One region of the Methylobacillus flagellatus KT genome, then DNA from elsewhere that is predicted to be linked to it. Evidence: predicted binding sites of a transcription regulator. Region 1 holds the regulator's gene; the other holds the start of a gene.
The links. Region 1 encodes FliA, which starts transcription of late flagellar genes. Its sites were predicted from a motif close to CTAAAGTTNNCNNAAANNNTGCCGATANNA; they were not measured.
Positions count from the first base shown of each region.

Region 2: a site for FliA is predicted at 1,745-1,774, ahead of MFLA_RS05390 (YjfB family protein). Genes of this name have one in related genera too.

Region 1 covers NC_007947.1:2,086,351-2,089,740, forward strand. Annotated here, with positions in the region: gene flhF (flagellar biosynthesis protein FlhF) at 1-960, shown strand, start outside; gene MFLA_RS09945 (MinD/ParA family ATP-binding protein) at 857-1,567, shown strand; gene MFLA_RS09950 (RNA polymerase sigma factor FliA) at 1,581-2,315, shown strand; gene MFLA_RS09955 (flagellar motor protein) at 2,297-3,037, shown strand; gene motD (flagellar motor protein MotD) at 3,050-3,390, shown strand, end outside.
Region 2 covers NC_007947.1:1,098,051-1,101,440, reverse strand. Annotated here, with positions in the region: gene MFLA_RS05400 (sigma 54-interacting transcriptional regulator) at 1-706, shown strand, start outside; gene MFLA_RS05395 (hypothetical protein) at 938-1,393, shown strand; gene MFLA_RS05390 (YjfB family protein) at 1,521-1,715, opposite strand; gene MFLA_RS05385 (PepSY domain-containing protein) at 1,871-2,398, opposite strand; gene MFLA_RS05380 (putative bifunctional diguanylate cyclase/phosphodiesterase) at 2,472-3,390, opposite strand, start outside.

The DNA of each region.
Region 1 (3,390 bases):
CTGCAGAATGTGATCAGCAACAATATCCACACCATTAGCGACGAGCAGCAGATTCTGGACCAGGGCGGCATATATGCCTTGGTCGGCCCGACTGGCGTCGGCAAGACCACGACGACGGCCAAGCTGGCAGCCCGCTTCGTGATGAAGCACGGTCCGCGCAAGCTAGCCCTCATCACGACCGACTCCTACCGCATTGGCGGGCACGAGCAACTGCGGATCTACGGCAAGATCCTCGGCGTCATGGTGCATGCCGTCAAGGACGAAGCCGACCTACGCATTGCCCTGAACGAACTCAAGGGCAAGCACACCATCCTGATCGACACGGTCGGCGTCAGCCAACGTGACCGTATGGTGGCGGAGCAAATTGCCATGCTGTCCAAGACAGGCCTGCCCATCAAAAAGATCCTGTGCATGAACGCCACCAGCTCTGGCGAAACCCTGGTCGACGTCATGGACGTATACAAACGCTACGGCCTGGATGGCGGTATCATCACCAAACTGGACGAGGCCGCATCGATCGGCAGCGTCCTCGATATCATCATCCGAGAACGCCTCAAGCTATATTACGTCGCGAATGGTCAACGCGTGCCGGAAGATATCCATCTCGCCAACAATCACTTCCTCGCACACCATGCCTTCAAGATGACACGCCAAAAAGCGGAGCAATTCCAGTTTCGCGAGGCCGAAATGCCCTTCCTGATGGCGAATGTCGCTACCAGTGGCAGAATCCTGGAGGCGCCGCATGAATCATCAGTACAAAGACCAAGCGGCCGGCTTGCGCCGCCTGATGGCGGGCCCCAAGCCAAGAATCATCTCCGTCCTGTCGGCAGCTGGAAAACCCGAACATACGCGCTTCATGACCAATCTTGCCGCTCCGCTGCATCGGCAGGGCAATACAGTGCTGGTCGTCGAGGCAACCAGCACCCCGGTGCACGAGGCGAGGCACTACGGCATAGATAGCAACCAAGCCACATTACTGGAGGCCCTGCTGCGCCCAGAACTGCTCCAGCCGTTAATCACCGATGACAGCCGTGGTTATTCTGTTGCAAAATTACTGCCAGGCAATACTGCCAGCCGCTTTCTGCAACAAGACAACATCAAGCAGCAACTCGAGCGTTTATTCTTGACCATGGCAGGTCAGCACGACATCGTACTGGTGGATGCTGCGCTCACCGTTGAAGACACCATGCCGCTGGACGTACTACACCATGGGGAGATACTGATACACATGACGCGGGATACCGGTTCCATTACCCAGGCCTATACCTTGATCAAGCGGCTATGCAGCCAGGTAGGCAGGCGTACCCTGGATATTGTGGTGTCGCATGCAAGTGAGGCGCAGGCCCATGTGGTGTTCAATAATATCGCCGCGGTCGCGCACCGGCATCTTGATATCAAGCTCGACTTTGCTGGCCTCATCCCGTCAGATGAGCATCTGAATATCGCAGCAAAACTTGGGCGCAATGTCATCGAAGCCTTTCCCAAGACCAAGGCTGCGGCAGCATTTAAGGCATTAGCAGGCAAAATAGACCATAATCATGGTTTATTGGAAACGTCGCTCAGCTAAGAGGACCCAAGTGATGTATACCTTGCATGGAAAAACCAGCCCGAAGGAAGAACTGCTGAAGCAGCATGCAAGCCTGGTCAAAAAGATTGCGTACCAGCTCAAGGCCAAGCTGCCTGCCAGTGTCGACATCGATGACTTGATACAGGCTGGCATGATGGGACTGCTCGATGCCAGCAATCGCTATGAAGATAACCATGGCGCGCAATTCGAGACCTATGCGGCCCAGCGTATCCGTGGCTCCATGATTGATGAACTGCGCCGGGCCGACTGGCTTCCACGCAGCGTGCGCAAGAATATGCGCGATGTGGAAAGCGCCGTGCACCTGCTGGAACAGAAACTCGGTCGGCCTCCCACCGAAGGCGAGCTTGCCCGAGAACTCAACCTGTCCATGGATGATTTCCAGGGGATGCTGGACGACTGCAGTGGGCACCAGCTCATCTACTACGAAGATTTCAGTGAACAGGACAGTGGAGACCACTTCCTCGACCGCTATCAATCCGATGATTCGGGAGACCCGCTGAAGGCCCTACTTTCCAGTGACTTCCGGGAAGCGTTGATCGAAGCCATAGAAGCGTTGCCTGAGCGCGAAAAAATCCTCATGGGCCTCTACTACGAGCAGGAAATGAACCTCAAAGACATCGGCGCCATCATGAGCGTATCCGAATCCCGGGTTTGCCAATTGCACACCCAGGCCGTCGCGCGGCTGCGCGCCAAACTGAAAGAGAAATTGTGGACTGGAGCAGTCTAGGCGGCATACTCCTTGCCCTCGCCGGCATCCTGATAGGGCAGGCGCTTGAGGGAGGGAAGTTCAGTTCCCTCATTCAGCCTGCCGCATTCATGATCGTACTGTTCGGTACCATAGGTGCCGTGCTGTTGCAGACCCGACCCGTATTTTTCATCCAGGGGATAAGGTTATTGCAATGGGTCGTGTTTCCCCCGCAGGACGACAGGGAAAAACTGGCGCGCCGTATCACCAGCTGGAGCCAAATTGCGCGCAAGGACGGCATCCTGCTGCTGGAGAACCATATGTACTCGGAACAGGATCCCTTCGTGAAAACGGCATTGCGCCTGGTGATCGATGGAACGCCTCCCGAAAAGATCCGCGATATCTGCAACGTGGATATCAACCGCTATGAGGCAGCGCAGCGCAATGCGGTCAAGATATGGGAAGCCGCTGGCGGCTATGCTCCAACGATTGGCATCCTGGGTGCTGTGCTCGGCCTGATCCATGTCATGGAGAACCTTTCCGACCCAGGCAAGCTGGGCAGCGGCATCGCAATTGCCTTTGTGGCGACTATTTACGGCGTAGGTTTTGCCAACCTGCTCTTCCTGCCGATCGCCAATAAGCTCAAGGCACTCGTGCAATTGCAGACCACCCGGCGTGAAATGGTGGTCGAAGGCGTGGTGGGGATCGCAAATGGCGAGAATCACAAGATTATCGAAGAACGCTTGAATGCTTACTTACGCTGAATCTGGGTGGATATGGGAAGAAGAAGAAAATTTGAGGATGAGCCAGACAACAATGACCGTTGGCTGGTCTCCTATGCAGACTTCATTACCCTGCTGTTCGCTTTTTTCGTCGTCATGTATGGCATCTCATCAGTCAACGACCAGAAATACAAGGAACTCACCTCTGCCCTGGGCAGCGCATTTAGCGGCAACACCAACGACAATACCTCCAGCCCCTCGCCTGATACTCCTCCCGCTGCGGATAGACATGTCCTGAAGACAACGCCCACCAGCAGCCTGATCCATGCCCTGCCGCTATCGCGGCTGCAGAAGGAGAGGCAGCGCAAGGAACAAGAAAGCATTAGCGCCATGAT
Region 2 (3,390 bases), 990 kb from region 1:
CGCCTTGCGCGATCACAAAGGGCTGTTCCAGACGGCTGACGGCGGCACCCTGTTCCTGGACGAAATCGGCGACATGCCGCTGCCATTGCAGGTAAAACTGCTTAGAGCCCTGCAGGAGCGCGCCATCCGTCCCGTCGGGTCCAATACCAGCATCAACATTGATGTGCGTGTGATTTCTGCGACTCACCGCAACCTGGCAGAGGAGATGAAAGCCGGACGGTTCCGCGAAGACCTGTACTATCGCATCAATGTTGTCGGACTTGAAATTCCTCCCCTGGCTGCACGTCGTGAAGATATTTCCCTATTGGCCAATAACTTTCTCAACGAACTGGCCACCAAGTACCGTAAAAAACTCAACGGCTTTGCCCCCGAAGCCTTGGAGCTGTTGATCACTGCGCCATGGCCTGGCAACGTCCGCCAGTTGCAGAATATCGTCGAACAAACCGTAGTGCTCTGCACCACACCCTTAATCCCGGCCACTTTGGTACAAAAAGCATTGCAAGAAAACATCGGCGGCATTGTACCGTTTGAAGTTGCACGGAAGAATTTTGAGCGCGACTACCTGATCAAGCTGCTCAAGGCCACGAATGGAGGCGTTACACAAGCTGCCCGCCTGGCGCAACGCAATCGCACCGAGTTTTACAAGCTATTGCAACGCCACCAGCTCACGCCGGCGTTGTTCAAGAACGACAATACCGCACATTAATGTCTCCTCTGAGAGACGGAATTACCCATTGATTTTCAACAAGTTAACTCATCATGCACGCAATACGTCTCAATTTTGAGACATGAAACAGAAGGGCCCGCTCGCTCCAAATTCAATTAACCCAATGATAAATATAGATTTATTAATGTTGGCACACTCTTCGCTATAGATTAATTGAATTTTTCGGCTGCATACTCCAAACGAAAATCATGAGTCGGAGATACTAAACATATGATGGGATCCAATACAAAAAAAACGCACCCCATGGTCTTGGTTGCAGCAACCGCCATGACGATATTCAGCTTGGTAGGGAGCGCCGCGATGACTGGCCTGATTCCTGTGGCGCATACCTATCGCCCCGACCTTGCTCAGGAATTAATTACCGATCCCAATGCCGCCATGGTGATCAGCAATATACTGACACAAGACACTAACGAAGCGGGTAAGAACGAATCGACTCATACTTGCCTGGAGTGTGGCACTATCATATCGATTCGCTCTTTTACTTCTCATACGAATAATAGCGATGCTTACCACATCAATGATAAAACAGCGGAAGGCGCAACCTACATCATCAAAGTCAGAATGAGCGATGGGCACTTGTATACTTTTACCCAGTACAACATGCCCCACTATTCTGTAGGGGACAGTGTCAAGCTCAAGAGTGGCCGACTGGTGAATGCCTAACGTATATTGAATCTCCAAGCTCCTCATAGCAGGCCTTTATCCTCCCCGAGAAGGTCTGCTTTTTTTCTTCAAAAATAAAGCCCTGCAAAGCAGGGCTTTATTTTTTCCTGATATTGATATGGATATTTCAAGCCACCGTATTCACATTCTGTCCTAGATGTGCCGGCAGATTGGCGGAGGGAGCTGGTAGCGCCTCCAGCAATGCCAACGCATTGGCTGAGCTGATATCCAGGGCTTTTTTCAGTACCGTCGTCCCCACTTCCTGCTGCAAGCGCGTAGCTGAAAGATCGGAGGCAACACTCGCAATTGCACTCACATCCATGTTGATTTCCATTTTGACGATAATATATGCATTAACGGCAGGTTTGGGCTCAAGTTAAGGCTTCTGCTCACTTGATCATCGCATTTCTCATGGCAGTGGCGAAAAAAAACGCCCCCGAAGGAGCGTTGTCGACTGTCCGTCCAGTCAAAAAGCTATCATTCCTTGCCAATCTGGTAAAACTCTTGATTGGCTTCAACGATTTTACCAGTAGAGGCATCCACTTCGACCTTGAATTCCTTGCCATCCTTGGTCTTGATGTCGAACTCGTAGGAGGCTGCGCCATTCTCTTCAATTTCGTATTCAACCTCGACAATTTCACCGGGATGCGCAGCAAGGGCTGTCTTGCGTGCCTCGGCTTCGCTTACCTTCTGTTTGGCCTTGAACAGAGGATGGTCTGCGGAGTCGACCTCTTGCTCTATTTCCACGATCTTGCCTGTATTAGCGTCGCATTCTACATCCCAAGCGGTACTATCGCTAGACTCAATATCAAATTCATAAACTGGTGTCTCGCCTTCCAGCTTGTACTCTACCTTGACCACTGTTCCTGGTTTAGCCTTGAGCGCCGCTTCCAGGCAGGTTTCCAAGCTGACCTTTCCTTTGGGAAAGTGATGATCAGCAATCGCCAAGCTGCTGGATATCGCCAATGCAAAAGTACTAAGCACAACTAAGGTTTTTCCCACCATTTATCTCCATATAATCATTATTCAACCTAATGTTGCGATTATAAACGAACAATTAGCATTCAGGACAAATTCCTTATTGCTCCAGGATAAAATCATTTTCCTGATGCCCCTTGCCAGTGATGACAAGCTCTGCCATCTCCCGTGCGCTCACTGGACGACTGAATAAATAGCCTTGCACCATATCGCTTCCCTGCTCCCGCAGGAATTGCAACTGTGCTTTGGTCTCCACGCCTTCTGCCACGACCTCAAGCTTCAGGCTGTGCGCCATCTGGATAGTGGCCGTGGTAATCGCGACATCGTCGGGATCATTGGGGATATCCCGGATAAAGCTGCGGTCTATCTTAAGCCGGCTGACGGGAAAACGCTTGAGATATGCCATGGATGAATAACCTGTGCCGAAATCATCGATGGCAAGATGCATGCCCATGGCCTTGAGGTCTGCCAGGCGAGTAGTGGTCGCTTCCGCGTCTTCCATCAGGACGGTTTCGGTAATTTCCAATTCGAGCAGGCTGCTATCCATGCCAGTTCGCTCAATGATCTTGGTCATGGTCTGTACCAGGTTCTCTTGGCGGAACTGGCGCCCCGAGAGGTTGACGCTCATGCGCAGTGGCACTCCCAACGCCTTCCACTCCATGGCCTGCCTGCAAGCCTCGCGCAATACCCACTCCCCGATGCGCACGATGAGGCCAGTCTCCTCGGCAACCGGAATAAAGCTACTTGGGCACAATAGACCACGCTGTGGATGATGCCAGCGGATCAAAGCCTCCACCCCCACCAGCTTGCAATCCGGCAGACTGAACTGCGGCTGATAGTAAAGCTCGAACTGTTTTTCTTCCAGCGCGACGCGCAATTCGGTTTCGAGGAGCAAGCGAGTCGAGCTCTTGTGATGCATTTCTGCAGAGAACATCTGGAAATTGTTTTTGCCGCGGCTCTTGGCATAGTACATGGCTGCATCGGCATCACGCAGCAAATGGGCGGCATCCTCCCCGTCG